Chitinimonas arctica: one gene and its partner. Each later gene encodes a partner of the first gene's protein in a complex. Links are inferred from orthologs where the notes say so. Each region holds a gene or a part of one and is shown on either strand. Other genes may lie near its edges.

Evidence for each region.
Region 2: the proteins of FNU76_RS13670 (region 1) and dsbD are in contact, whole or in part, in a crystal structure (PDB 1JZD), measured with the Escherichia coli proteins. The link is inferred for Chitinimonas arctica from one-to-one orthologs.

The regions. Positions count from the first base shown.
Region 1 is NZ_CP041730.1:3,034,168-3,041,818, reverse strand. The notes cover bases 4,762-7,642. They hold FNU76_RS13670 (DsbC family protein), read right to left. Parts: upstream 6,629-7,642; coding sequence 5,894-6,628; downstream 4,762-5,893. Other genes in these bases: FNU76_RS13665 (UbiH/UbiF family hydroxylase), read right to left, coding at 6,656-7,642; FNU76_RS13675 (substrate-binding periplasmic protein), read right to left, coding at 5,041-5,772; ppa (inorganic diphosphatase), read left to right, coding at 4,762-4,972. In the rest of the region: FNU76_RS13690 (heavy metal translocating P-type ATPase), read right to left, coding at 1-2,073; FNU76_RS13685 (sodium-translocating pyrophosphatase), read right to left, coding at 2,125-4,242; more of ppa, read left to right, coding at 4,448-4,761; more of FNU76_RS13665, read right to left, coding at 7,643-7,651. UniProt on the Escherichia coli protein: Acts as a disulfide isomerase, interacting with incorrectly folded proteins to correct non-native disulfide bonds.
Region 2 is NZ_CP041730.1:1,301,122-1,307,744, forward strand. The notes cover bases 2,441-5,358. They hold dsbD (protein-disulfide reductase DsbD), read right to left. Parts: upstream 4,833-5,358; coding sequence 3,048-4,832; downstream 2,441-3,047. Other genes in these bases: FNU76_RS05770 (TlpA family protein disulfide reductase), read right to left, coding at 2,474-3,010; FNU76_RS05780 (FxsA family protein), read left to right, coding at 5,111-5,358. In the rest of the region: FNU76_RS05750 (DUF7660 family protein), read right to left, coding at 254-586; FNU76_RS05760 (YrhB domain-containing protein), read right to left, coding at 1,572-1,853; FNU76_RS24415 (hypothetical protein), read right to left, coding at 1,928-2,158; more of FNU76_RS05780, read left to right, coding at 5,359-5,599; FNU76_RS05785 (DUF167 domain-containing protein), read right to left, coding at 5,553-5,858; FNU76_RS05790 (YggT family protein), read right to left, coding at 5,865-6,449; proC (pyrroline-5-carboxylate reductase), read right to left, coding at 6,505-6,623. UniProt on the Escherichia coli protein: Required to facilitate the formation of correct disulfide bonds in some periplasmic proteins and for the assembly of the periplasmic c-type cytochromes.

The DNA.
Region 1 (7,651 bases):
GGCAACGGCCGGGTGCAAGTAACCCAACGCCGCGGCGGGCAAGCCAATTGCGTTATATATAAAGGCGAAAAACAGATTCTGGCGGATCTTGCGCAAGGTCGCCCGGGCAATATCCAGCGCATCGGCCAGCACCATGGCATCGGTGCGGCTCAAGGTGATATCCGCTGCGGCAATCGCCGCTTCCGAGCCTTGCCCCATGGCAAGGCTGAGGTCGGCACTGGCCAAGGCGGGCGCATCGTTGATGCCGTCCCCGGCCATGCCCACCCGCCGCCCATCCTGCCGCAACTGCGCAATGATGCGGGCCTTGTCGGCTGGCAGGCATTCGGCATGCAACTGTTCGATGCCCAACTGGGCGGCCAGCGCACGGACCGGCGCAAGCCGGTCGCCACTCAGGATGACGGGCTGGATATCGTGCGCCTTCAGCCAGGCCACCAGTCGTGCCGCATCCGGGCGGGTTGCATCGGCCAGGCTGGCGTGGCCCAGATAGCGCTCGCCTTCGGCTGCCACCACCAGGGTGTGGTTATCCGAATCGCTTAGTAGACCTGTCGGCAGGACGACACCGCAAGCCTGTAACCAAGCCGGCGAGCCCAAGCGTAGCTGCCGGACGGGGCTGCCTTCGGCATGTTGCAGGCTGGCTTCGCTGCCCTGCCCCAACACCTGCCGTAGCGAAATCAGGCTGATCCGTTCATCGCGCGGCAAACCGGCGGCCAGGGCCTGCGACAGGGGATGGCGTGAACCGGCCGCCAGCGCCTGGACCCAGGCGGCATCCGCGCCAAACTCGGCCGACCGCAGCGAGGGCCGCCCTTCGGTCAGGGTGCCGGTCTTGTCCAGCGCCAGGACCTGCAACCGGGCGGCGGCTTCCAGCGCCGCGGCGTTTCTGATCAAGATCCCGTGTTGCGCCGCCACGCCCGCACCGGTAATCACCGCCGTGGGGGTCGCCAACCCCAGTGCGCAGGGACAGGCGATCACCAGGACGGCAATGGCATTGACCAGCGCGGTCTCGCCATCGGCATGCCACCACCAAGCCAGCAAGGTCAGCACGGCCAATAGCAGGACCAGCGGCACGAATCGCGCGGCAATGCGATCGGCCAAAGCCTGGATGGGGGCTTTGCTGGCCTGGGCCTGGCGCACCAGCTCGACGATGCCGGCCAGCCTGGATTCCACGCTGGGTTTATCGACCCGTATCCGCAGCCAGCCGGTCTGGTTGAGGCTGCCGGCGTATACCGACTGGCCCACCCGCTTGTCCACCGGCATCGCCTCGCCGCTCAGCAGCGCTTCGTCCACGCTGCTTTCTCCCGCCAGCACCTCGCCATCGGCGGCGATTGCCTCGCCCGCCTCCACCGCCACCACATCGCCCAAGCGCAGTAGATCGACATCCAACTCGACCAGGGCATCGCCACGTACCACCCGGGCGGTCTTGGGTTGGAGCTGAGCCAACGCCAGCAAGGCAGTGCCGGTCTTGCGCCGGGCACGGGCCTCCAAGCGCTTGCCCAGACAAACCAGGGCGATCACTACCACGCTGGCCTCGAAATACAGGTGTCCCGGCAGCACGCCGGCCGCCACCGCGCTGCTATAGCCATAGGCGGCGGAAGTGCCCAGGGCGACCAGGACGTCCATATTCGCGCCGCCGCTACGCAGGGCAAACCAGCTACCGCGATAGAAACGCCAGCCACTGAGAAATTGCGCCGGCGTCGCCAAAGCCCAAGCCAGCCACGGCGGCAGCATCCAGGCATGGAAGCCCAGCGCCATGCCGGCCATATCGAACATAAAGGGCAGCATGACGGCCAGCGCCAGCCACATGGGCCAGGCCGACTCCTCTTGCGCGATCACCGGGCCATCCGCGTGCGGCTGGGCACGAAAACCGGCCTTCTCCACCAGCGCCATGACGGCAGCGTCATCCAGGCCGGCGACAGTGGCCCGCTCGGCCGCGAAACTGACGCTGGCGGTGACGCCCGGCTGGCGATTGAGCAGCTTTTCGATGCGCGCGGCGCAAGCGGTACAGCTCATGCCTTCGATGCGAAAGGCCTGCGGCTTGAGCGAGTGGGCGATAAGGGGGGAAGTGGGATCCGACATAGCCGCCAGCGTATACCCCCCACCCCTATATAGCAATAAGCCGGGAAGCGACTACTTCGTCGCGGCCGGGACGCTGATATGTGCAACCACGGGCGTCGGCACGGCTCCTTCCTGGCCGACCATGGGCAGCAGCGGCACGATCAATAGCGCCACGATATTGATGATCTTGATCAGGGGATTGACCGCCGGACCGGCCGTATCCTTGTAGGGATCGCCCACCGTATCGCCGGTCACCGCCGCCTTGTGCGCTTCGCTACCCTTGCCGCCGTGATTGCCTTCTTCGATATATTTCTTCGCATTGTCCCAGGCGCCGCCGCCGGTACACATGGAGATAGCGACGAACAAGCCGGTCACGATGGTTCCCATCAGCAAGCCGCCCAAGGCCACCGGTCCCAGCAACAGCCCCACCAGGATGGGCGCGACGACGGGTAGGAGCGAAGGCACGATCATTTCGCGGATGGCGGCGCCGGTCAGCATATCGACCGCGCGGCCATATTCCGGCTTGGCCGTTCCTTCCATGATGCCGGGAATCTCGCGGAACTGCCGCCGCACCTCTTCCACCACGGCGCCGGCCGCGCGTCCCACCGCTTCCATGGCAAAAGCGGCGAACAGGAAGGGGATCAGGCCGCCGATAAACAGGCCCACGATCACCATATGGTCGGACAGGTCGAAACGCACCACATGGCCGCTGGCGGACAAGGCGTGGGTGTAGTCGGCGAACAGCACCAGTGCCGCCAAGCCGGCGGAACCGATGGCATAGCCCTTGGTCACCGCCTTGGTGGTATTGCCCACCGCATCGAGCGGGTCGGTGATGGCCCGGACCGATTCGGGCAGGCCGGCCATCTCGGCGATCCCGCCGGCGTTGTCGGTGATCGGCCCATAGGCATCCAGCGCGACGACAATACCGGCCATGGACAGCATGGCGGTCGCGGCCACGGCGATACCGTACAAGCCGCCCAGATAATATGCGGCCAGGATGGCGGCGCAGATAAACAAGACCGGCCAGGCCGTGGACTTCATGCTGACACCGATGCCGGCGATGATATTGGTGCCGTGCCCGGTGGTGGAGGCCTTGGCGATATGCCGTACCGGACCATATTGGGTACCGGTGTAGTACTCGGTGACCCACACCAGGATACCCGTCAGCAGCAGACCGACCGTGGCGGCGCCAAATAGCTTGATCCGGCTGCCGGCCTCGCCCAGGACATTGTCGGGCAGCACCGCATCGGTCACGAAGTAGAAGCCCACCAGCGAAATCAAACCCGCCACGATCAAGCCGCGATACAGGGCGGGCATCACATTGGTAGTGCCTGGGCTGGCCTTGACGAAAAAGCAGCCGACGATGGAAGCCAGAATGGACAGGCCACCCAATGCCAGCGGATAGACCGCCGCCTCGCCCGCCGCGCCCTTGATCATCACCGCGCCCAGCACCATGGTGGCGATCAGGGTAACGGCATAGGTCTCGAACAGGTCGGCCGCCATGCCGGCGCAGTCGCCGACGTTATCGCCGACATTATCGGCAATCACGGCCGGATTACGCGGATCGTCCTCCGGGATGCCGGCCTCCACCTTGCCGACCAGATCGGCGCCGACGTCGGCACCCTTGGTGAAGATACCGCCGCCCAGACGGGCGAAGATGGAAATCAGCGAAGCGCCGAAGGCAAAGCCCATCAGGGGCCGCAGCGTGTCGGTCAGCTCGGCGCCCGGCGCTGCCTGCGCAATCAAGTACATATAAAGCAGGCTGACACCCAGCAAACCCAGTCCGACCACCAGCAAGCCGGTGATGGCGCCGCCGCGGAAGGCGACCTTGAGCGCCGGCTGGATGCCCAGGGTGGCTGCCTGGGCGGTGCGGACATTGGCCCGCACGGAAATATTCATGCCGATAAAGCCGCAGGCACCGGAAAGTACCGCACCCGCCACAAACGCGGCTGCCGTCACGCCGTGGATAAATACCCCGATCAGGATGGCCAGGATCACGCCGACCAGGCCAATTGTCTTGTACTGCCTTGCCAGATAGGCCTGTGCGCCTTGCTGGATGGCCGCAGAGATTTCCTGCATGCGGGCATTCCCGGCGTCCTGCGCCAAAATCCAGCTGCGCCAGATAAATCCAAACATTACGGCCACCAGGCCGCAAGCCAAGGCGAAGTACAGTGCCGTGGTTGACGTCATCAGGAACCTCCTAGCTAGGTATTGGTATTCACTCGTCCATGCGGAGCGCGGACACATAGGTATAGGTGCGGCGGCAGGGGCATACAAGCGGGCTCGCCCGAGGATGCTTCCGCCATGCCTGGAAATGATAAGATTGCGGGCTAGAGGGTGGCCTGCCCGCGCAGGGCGCCTCCATGCATCCATCACTACGCGAAGAGTTCCATTCATGAGTCTGCACAACGTCACGCCAGGGGCGAAACTGCCCGATGAGTTCAATGTCATCATTGAAATCCCCGCCAACGCCTCGCCGATCAAGTACGAAGTAGACAAGGAAAGCGGCGCGATGTTCGTGGACCGCTTCATGGGCACCGCCATGTTCTACCCGTGCAACTACGGCTATGTGCCGATGACCCTGTCGGAAGACGGCGATCCGGTCGATGTGCTGGTGGTCACCCCCTTCCCGCTCAGCCTGGGCGTGGTGGTGCGTTGCCGCGCATTGGGCGTGCTGATGATGGAAGACGAAGCCGGCGTGGACGCCAAGCTGATCGCCGTCCCGGTGGACAAGCTGTGCCCGATGTACAAGGACATCAAGACCCGTACCGACCTGCCGACCCTGCTGCTGGATCAGATCCAGCACTTCTTCGAGCACTACAAGGATCTGGAAAAGGGCAAGTGGGTCAAGGTCACCGGTTGGGAAGGCATCGAAGCCGCCCACAAGGAACTGGTGGATGGCGTTGCCCGTTACAAGTAAGCAGCACCGGTAACGCGCAATTGGAACGGCCACCCATTGGGTGGCCGTTTTGCATCCACTCTCCGGCGCTAGTACACCGCGTATTTCTTTTCGAGGGCGCTGTAGTCGCCGCTCCGCCGCAATGTATCCAACCCCACATTGAAGCGGTCGCGCAAGGCTTCCTGGCGAAAGCCCAATTGGTAAGGCGTGGCGGGGAAAACGGGGTACCAGGTCACCGGTTGGCGCGCATCGGCCACGCCGCCCGTCTTGAGCAGTTCCTGGTTGAAGTATTCGATAATGCGCCGGTCGCCCACCACGACATCGATGCGGCGGGCATACAGGAGCCGGTTCCGCACCACCTGCTGGGCTTCCTCGCGGTAGTGGGGGTTTTTGTCGGCCATGGCCTGGAATTCCGCCCCCAACAATTTGCGCGCGCGCTGGAAGGCACTGACCGAGTAACGGCCCAGGTCGGCGATGCTGCGAATATCCAGATTGCGGGCGGCCAGGGCGACCGCCACGTTGTGGTATTCGATATAGGGCTTGGAATAGAACGCCCGTACCCCACTGTGCTCGTTGGTGGTACTGATGGCATCCAGCTGGCCCAATTCCAACATGCGGTGCAGCCGTTCCATCGGCGCGAAGAAGGGTTCGATCTGGAAATCGGCCTGGGCGGCGGCCTGTTCGATGATTTCGTATTCCAGGCCGCGCTTTTCGACTTCGAAGATATAGGGCGGCTTATTGGTGCCGAAGCCGACCCGCAGCACTTCCGCCTGCACGCCCAGTGCCAGGAGGGCCCAGCAACAGATCGCCCATGCAGGCATCGGCACTCTCCACGATCAGCATCGACCCATCCGTTATAGCCGACCGCACCGCCACACCAAAGCGGGAGCGGCAAGCACGGAAATCTCCGTGAACCCGCCGCCCCCGATCGCTGTACGCGTCTTACTTCTTGGCCGACAACTTGGCTTCGAACGCTTCCAGCGGAATGGCGCCCGACATCATTTCACCGTTCTCGAACACCATGGCGGGCGTGCCGCTGATGCCCAGCTTGTTGGTCAGCGTTTCGATATCGGCCAGCGGCGTGGGGCACTTACCGTCGCCTTCCGGCAATTTGCCTTCGAACATCCAGCCCTCCCAAGCCTTCTGCTTGTCGGCGGCACACCAGATCAGCGCGGACTTGCGCGGTGCATCCGGGTGCAACTGGGTCAGCGGGTAGAGGAAGGTGTAGATGGTGACGTTATCGAGCTTGCTCAGCGTCTCTTGCTCGATCTTCTTGCAGAACGGGCAATCCGGGTCGGAGAACACGGCCACCTTGCGGGCGCCGGTACCGCGTACCAGCTTGATCGCCTTGTCCAGCGGCAGGGCATTGAAGTCGGTCTTGGACAGTTCGCGAATGCGGGCTTCGGTCAGGCTGCTGCGCGACTTCACGTCCACCATATCGCCTACCAGGATGTAGTCTGCACGGGCGTCCGAATAGATCACCTGGCGGCCGGCGAATACCACTTCGTACAAGCCTTTCACCGGCGTGGTCCGTACGCTTTCCACTTGCCGATCGGGGAATTTCTTCTTCAACTCAACCTTGACGGATTCCGGCGAATCGCCACCGGCTGCATTGGCGCAAGCCACCAAGGCCAGGCCGACGGCGGCGGTGAGAAGGCGTTTGGAGAGAGAAGTCATGTTTATATCCAGTATCAAGAGTTGGGTTTATTTAAAAGCATGCCGCATCATGGCTCGCTTGAGCGGCCCGGCTTGGTTGGTAAGATTGAGACCAAGATTACGTAGCCGCCCCGATAGAGGGTCGGCAAGGGCAAAGAGTTTCTGCAGTCCGTCGCAAACGGACTGCATCAGCAGTACTTCTTCGGCCCGCATGCGCCGATATCGCTGCAGCAGCATAGCGTCGCCGGGATCGCGTCCACAAGCTTGGTCGAGCAACGCCGCTAAAGCTTTCGCATCGCCGAAGCCCAGATTCACGCCTTGGCCGGCCAGGGGGTGGATGGTATGGGCCGCATCCCCCACCAAGGCCAGGCGCGTGCCGATGATACTGGCCGCGCGGCCAAGGCTGAGCGGGAAAGCAGCCGCCTTGCCCAAGGGCTGCAGGTCGCCGAGGGCTCTTCCGCCGGCCGCCGCCACGCGGCTGGCCAGCGCCGCCGGGGACAAGGCCAGCAATTGTGCGGCGGACGCGTCGTCGGTGGCCCAGACAATGGAAATCAAATTGTCCGGCAAGGGCAGCCAGGCGAGTACGCCATCGTCGCGAAACCACTGCCGCGCAATATCGCCATGCGGCCTGGCGCAGCGGAAATTGCCCACCACGCCCTGCTGGCCATAGCTCTGGCGGGAAAAGGCAATGCCGGCCTGCTCGCGCAACCAGGAATTGGCGCCGTCGGCGGCCACCACCAGCTTGCTCCGCAACACCCGGCCGTCGGCCAGGGTCACGCTGGCCGATCGCTCATCGGCGTGGAAGGCCTGCGGCAGCGCCGGCGCGATCAGCTCGACCTTGCCCTGCAAGGCGCGCCACAGGGTGGCCTGCAGCAAGCGATTCTCCACCGTGGCCGCCAGCTGCTCGCTCCCCAGCTCCAGGGCATCGAAGCGGATGGCGCCGCCGGCATCGCCGCGCACGTCCATTTCACGTATCCGGCCCGCCCGCGGGGACGGCCAGACACCGAGGCCGGCCAGAAAAGCCTGGCTACCCGGACTGATGGC
Region 2 (6,623 bases), 1.7 Mb from region 1 along the record:
CCCGTTCCGGAAAGACTCCGCCAACTTCGGGTCGCTATACAACGTGCTAACCATGTCATAGAACATGACTTGAGGAGCCGCCACCATATGATGCAGGAAGTTTTGAAGACTGCGCCGATTCTTGCCCGTCGCCTTGGGCGATTGACCAGGGCTGCACGGGGAATTTTGATGGAGATACCAATCTTGGTCGGTGCTTTGAATGAGCCACAGCTAAAGTAGTTGCTGAACTAACCGCTTCCCCTTCGATTCCATTCTATTCGTAGAATTTAGCAGCAAGCATCATTTCCGCAATCGTCTTCCATTCTGGCGATGTCGGTATAGGCAAATTATTATTCAGGTAATACCCATCCATATCCTGCACCCAAGCGGAGAGCGCTTCCAGAAAGTCATCCAGCGATGCGTTTTGCCATTTTGTACGATTAGTTGAGAGGTCAAGCCGTAACGCATCAACGAATTCAATAAAATCATCACGCGATGACACGGTGTCAGTTTTAAGCTTCAAATCCATTTCATTCTCCTCGGATGCGCAACGATGCGCCATCATTTTTTGACGTAAATTTCTACCCTTCATTAATGGCTTCCTCATGGGTTGCCATCCTGTAAGGGATATTCATACCTGCACGGCGAAATGCCTCTAGCCTTCGATTGTCAAGCGTGTACAACCTCCCATCTTTCTCTACCAGTCTAATGGGAGGTACTTGATCAGCATTCAGCGAGCCACTTTTTAGCGCTTCCAGCTCAACTCGGTACGCGGATCACGTGCATGGTCAGCTTCATTTTTAGCGCGCTTTGCGGGGTCACGCTCGCAGACGATAGAGTTCGTGCAGCCACCTCCGCTACCGGTGTTTCCATTGTTTGCGGCATCAGGTGCTCCCACCACGTCGTGTCGTACCGAAACTGCTGAACCCCAGATGCAGCGCGGCTTCCCACGCATCACACAGGCAGCATTTTCCAGTTTAAAGAGCGAGCCTCCCAACGTGCGTTTCCAGCGGGTAGAGGGTAAGGACCAGGCGCGCATTATAGCGTGACCGCGAGTGAACGCTGGCGGCCATGGGGGGATGACGCCAACGAGCAGGACCCCCACCTTATGAAGCGGGGTATTGGGAAGCCTGCGCCGACTCAGGCCCGCCACCTTGGTTGAATGACCAGGGCGACAGGGAGTATTTCAACGCCGATTAATCCTCGGATAAAGGACAGGGCTTATTGGTCCGTAAATCCAGATCCTCCCACATGTATTCGTATTTTTCGGCCACAAGGAACCGCCAACCAGGTGGCACCCCTAAATACTTAAGGACCAGTGGTGCCCATTCATTCAAATGCACAGCATGCAATGGAACAAAGAAGTCCGGCGCGTCAGACCAAACCTCCCCAGCCGCACGTATCCCCTTCCGGCCGAATGCGTAGCCCGTTTAACGGCCGCAGCCCACTGAGCACGTTTTTTGAGATGCCCACTTTCATGTGCGGATCACATGAAGTAAAGGGCACCCCCATCGCTTCGCAAACTTTCTTCTGCTGGTCTACAGGTTGCATGTGAACTAAAAATGCAGACTGCGACAGGGGTTCGACTATATTCACGATCCTTTTTTCTGGTACTCATCAACATAATAAGCCACAGGATGTGCCGTACCGAACACATGAACCTGCTCACTATAGCGATCAACGATGAGTGGTGCATTCCCAACCAGAGCACAATTTATTTCACCGTCGTCAACATAGGCAGTAGCATTATAAGAAAAGACCCAGCCGGCTGGCACTTCCAAGACTTCCACAAACTTCAACGGCAGCTCGACTTGCAGCTCCATATCATGCAGATATGACAAAGCAATCTCCTCCGCGCGCACGAAATTTATCACTTTAATAGGCGGCGCTGGCGGTACCCGGCGCGCTGCCGCTGGTGGCCAAGGCCAGATTGCTGACGGTGTAGCCGCTACCGCTGGCGGTACAGCTCAGTGATACGGCGGTCGCGTGGGTGGTGGACCAGCTGGAGGTGTACGCCTGCCCGACGATCATCGTCGGGGGGGGTGCGCTGCACATTGATGGTCGGCGGGGCGGCCAGGACCGTGACACCCACCAGCAAGGCACCTAACCGTGCCAGCCAATCCGTACCACGTGGGTTGCCCAGTACCGCCAAACGATGTGCCACGCCTGCTTTGCGCATTTTGTTTCTTTTCGATAAATCAATGTGATGACGCGCATAACGGGGACGACGGCACGCCCGGCCAAGCGCCGGGGCGCGGAATATATATGAGCGGGGTTGGGGCAGGCAAGTGAATTATTGCGGCGCAACATTCCGCAATGGGATGGCTACCAAGCGGAAGAGGCCTGCAGACTGGGTTTGCGCGGAACAACACGAGTTGGCCTTGAATGGCGACTTGCCAATGCGGTTGTTCCAAGGCCCGGTCAATGGATCAAAGCCCGATCAAGAATTTATACCCAATTTGGCATGTGATGGGCACGCGTCATCCGATCGAACCTAGCTCAACGGCAGCAGGTAAGCCTCCAGGCTGGCCTTGTCCAAGCGCCCCGGAACCGCGGCCACCTTGTTACCCTTTGCATCCAGGATCAAGGTAAAAGGCAGCGCGCCGATGCGGTTGCCTTCCCGCTTCATCAAATCCAGCGCCTCTTGCTCGCCGACCAGGATCGGATAGGGGATGGCGAATTCCTTGACGAATTTCTGCACGTCGGCCGGGTTGTCGATGGCCAGGCCGACAAAGCGGACCTTGTCGCCCAGGGCAGCCTGGGTGGCGACGAATTCCGGGATTTCTTCGCGGCAGGGAGCGCACCAGGTAGCCCAGAAGTTCACCACCAGGGGCTTGCCTTGCCATTGGCTGAAGGCTTGCGGCTTACCTTGCAGATCCTTGAAGCTGGATTGCCACAGACCGGGCGTGGCCGCCGCGACGGCCGGCGCGGTGCTTACCGAAACAGCCTGGCTGTGATGCCACCAGGCGGCGCCGGCACCGGCGGCAATGGCCAAGCCGGCGACGGTGAGATAGAGAGCGGGTTTATTCATGTTCTGCTTCGCATACAACACAATAAAGGGGGGCGGTCTATAAACCGGCAAGTCGACGCTGGAACGCCGCTGCGTCCTCGAATCCAATCAAACGCTGGCCTATTTCCGTACCGGCCGGGCCAAAGAAAATGGTGCCCGGCGGGCCGAACAGGCCGAAGCGCTTCAACAAGGCCTTGTGTTCGTCCGTACCGGCGGTAACGTCCGCCTTCAGTAGCACCATACCGGCCAGCTTCTGCTGGACGGCGGGATCGCTGAAGGTGAAACGTTCCATCTCGTGGCAACTGACACACCAGTCGGCGTAAAAATCCAGCATGACCGTCTTGCCGGCAGCCGCGGCAATCGCGCTGTCCAATTGCGCGGAACTGGCCACCGGCTGGAAGGGCAAGGCGGGAGCCGTAGCAGCCGCTCGCCCGCTACCGCCAAAGGTCCGCAAGGGTTGCAAGGGGTCGCGCGCACCGGCCAGCAAGCCGATCAATTGCGCCACGCCCAGCAGGAGCAGCAATACCCCTGCCGCCTTGGCCAGACGCTTGCCCGGCGGCGCTTGCGGCGGCAGCGAATCCAGGGCCGACAGGCTGACGCCGGCACCGATGGCGAGCACGGCACAGGCCAGCATAAACAGCCAATCCGGCAGCACCGGATGCGCGATCCACAAGGCCACCGCCAACATCACGGTGCCGAATACATTCTTGACCAGGGTCATCCACGGCCCCGCCTTGGGTAGCACATGGCCGCCGGCCACACCCACCACGATCAGCGGCAAGCCGATCCCCAGCGCCATGGCATACAGCGCCAGGCCACCGCGCAAGACATCGCCGCTGGCGCCGATATAGCCCAGCGCGGCTGCCAGCGGCGGCGCCACGCAGGGGCCGACGATCAGCGCCGACAGCGCGCCCATGCCGAACACGGGCAGCCAACGACCGCCCGGCAATTTATTGGAGACATCGTTCAGGCGCGATTGCAGGGCGCCCGGCAACTGCAATTCGAACAAGCCGAACATCGACAGCGACATCAGCACGAAAAAGGACGCGAAGACCCCCAGTACCCAGGGATTCTGCATGGCGGCCGACAAGAGCGTACCGGAGAGCGCGGCGGCCACGCCGGCGATGGCATAACTGAGCGCCATGCCTTGCACGTACACCATGCTGAGGACGAAGCCGCGCAATTTACCTGTTGCCCCGCCCTGCCCCACCACGATGCCCGAGACGATGGGAATAAGGGGATACATACAGGCGGTAAAGGCCAGGCCCAGGCCGGCCAGGAAGAAAAAGGCCAGCAATCCGGCCAGGTTGCCGGACGCGAACAGGGCGCTGCCGTCGCCGGTACCGCCAGCGGGTGCGGCCGTGGCGGGCACGGGGCTTGCCGTGCTCCCCAGCAACTGCGTCAGCTTGTCCGGCGCGGCACCGGCCGGGGCGTCGGCCAGGGCCAGCTGCACGGTCTGGGGTGGGTAGCAGACACCGGCATCGGCGCAGCCTTGGGAGACGATTTCCACTTGGGCGCCCGGGGGAAACGCTGTATCGCTGCTGAGCGGCAACTCGACCGCATGGCGGTAAGTTTCCACCTCGCCAAAATATTCGTCATGCTTCTTCTTGCCTGCGGGAAAATCCGCCTTGAGGGCGCCTTGTCCCACCAGCGAGAATTTAAACCGCTCCCGGTACATATAGTAGCGATCGGCGATCTCGAATTTTACCGTGGCGGTTTTTTCACCGGTTTTTTGCAGCGAAGGCTTGAAAGCCTGCTCCGGCGGCAGCAACTCATCGGGGTTGGCGGCGAATGCGCCAATCGAAAGGAACCCTGCCGCCAGCAGCGAGACGAAGTGTTTCATGCCGCCGCCCTCCAGACACTGCTCGATGGGTAGGCAAGGATCGCTGGCGTCAGGGATGGCGCCGGTCCGGAGGGTGTGCCGCGACGGGCTGCAGGGATTTTGGTCGGCATGGCAATTTCGTCGATGGTTATGATTTGGCCTGGCCGATAGTCGGGATACCGGCGAGCGACAGGATATTGACACAAGCGTGGTGCGGGGCGAATGGAGACGCCAACTTATTTGTCGGCTCACGTTCACGCACATGACACCGTAGTACCCCATTGGAACGGGTTATCCACATGTTGATCAGACTTCTACCTTTCCTCGGCCTGCTGCTGCTGGGCCTGCCCCTGATGGAGCTGTCCGCTTCGATCTGGCTGGCCAAATACATAGGCTGGTGGCTCGCGTTCTGGTTGTTCGCCAGCGCCATGATAGGCGTGGGCATTCTCAAAAGCTGGCGCTTTACCACCGCCTGGGCCCTGGTAGACAGCATGCGCAGCGGCGAAGTGCCGCTGGGGCGATTATTTTGGGTCGCCCGCAGCCTGGTAGCCGCCTTGCTGTTCATCTTTCCCGGTCCGGTCAGCGATGTGTTCGCGCTATTGTTACTGCTGCCCTGGCCGGGCATCCGCAGCGTGCGCTTCGATACCCGCCCCCCGCCGCCGCCGCCCAGGAGGGCGTCTTCGAAGGCGAGTTCACCCGCGTGGACGATTTGGTACGGCCACTGCCGGATAAGCCTCGCCACTAGGCCAGCAGCTCTGCCGGTGAACGGGTGCTGCCGATTATCCTGATACGTTTGTGGCGCGACAGTTCACCACTTTCGAGCACCACGCCGTGCCGCGGTACGGCGAACCAGTCCGCCAGCCAAGCCAGCAAGGCCTTATTGGCCTTGCCCTCCACCGGCGGCGCATTCAAGCGCAGCTTCAGCTCGCCGTCATGCAGGCCGGCCACCTCGGTCTTCCTGGCGCCCGGTTGCAGATAGAGCTGCAATAGCCAATCGCCGCCGTCCGGGCGCATCCATGCCTGTTGCCTGTCCGGCGCCGTACTCATATTGGCCTAGGCAAAGGCGATATAGTTGAACAAGCGCTGTTCGATGGGCGCCAAGCCGAAATTCAGGATCATCTGCAGCAAAAGTATCAATACCAGGGGGCTCAGATCCACGCCGCCAATGGTGGGGATCAATTTGCGCAACGGCCGCAGAAATGGCCGGCTCAAGGTTTCCAGCAGGGGAGCCAGCGGATTGTAGGGGTTCATCCAGCTCATGACCGCCTGCACCAGCACCACCCCGAACAGCAAATAGAGGGTCAGTTTCATCAACTCCAGCACGGCCAGCATCATCAGCCCCCCCATCGCGGCAGGTGCGAGCAGATTGAGCGGCCAGGGCGACAGCAAAAGCAGAATGAAGTGCATCAGCACGGCGGTGAACCAGGCCAGCAGCATGGTGGCCGAATCGTAACCGCCTACGCTGGGCACCAGCCGGCGAACCGGCAGCACGGCAAAATTGGTCAGCTTGACCGTGAATTGCGCCAAGGGATGGCCAAACGGTGCGCGTGCCACCTGCAGATAGAAACGCAGCAGCAGGTTGAGGATAAAAAAGCTGGCGAGATTGCGTATCAGAAAGGCCAGCGCTTCTTGCAGCATGTGCGTGCTCCACTTGGATTGAACGGCATGTTCAGGTTGTTTGCCGGTGCAGGATTCAGCTGTCCCGACCCAATTCGTCGGCCAATTCGGTCGCCCTGGCGCGCGCGGCCTGGGCGCCGGCAACGATTGCGGCTTGGACCCCCAGTTCGGCCATCTTGTTCAATGCCGCCGCCG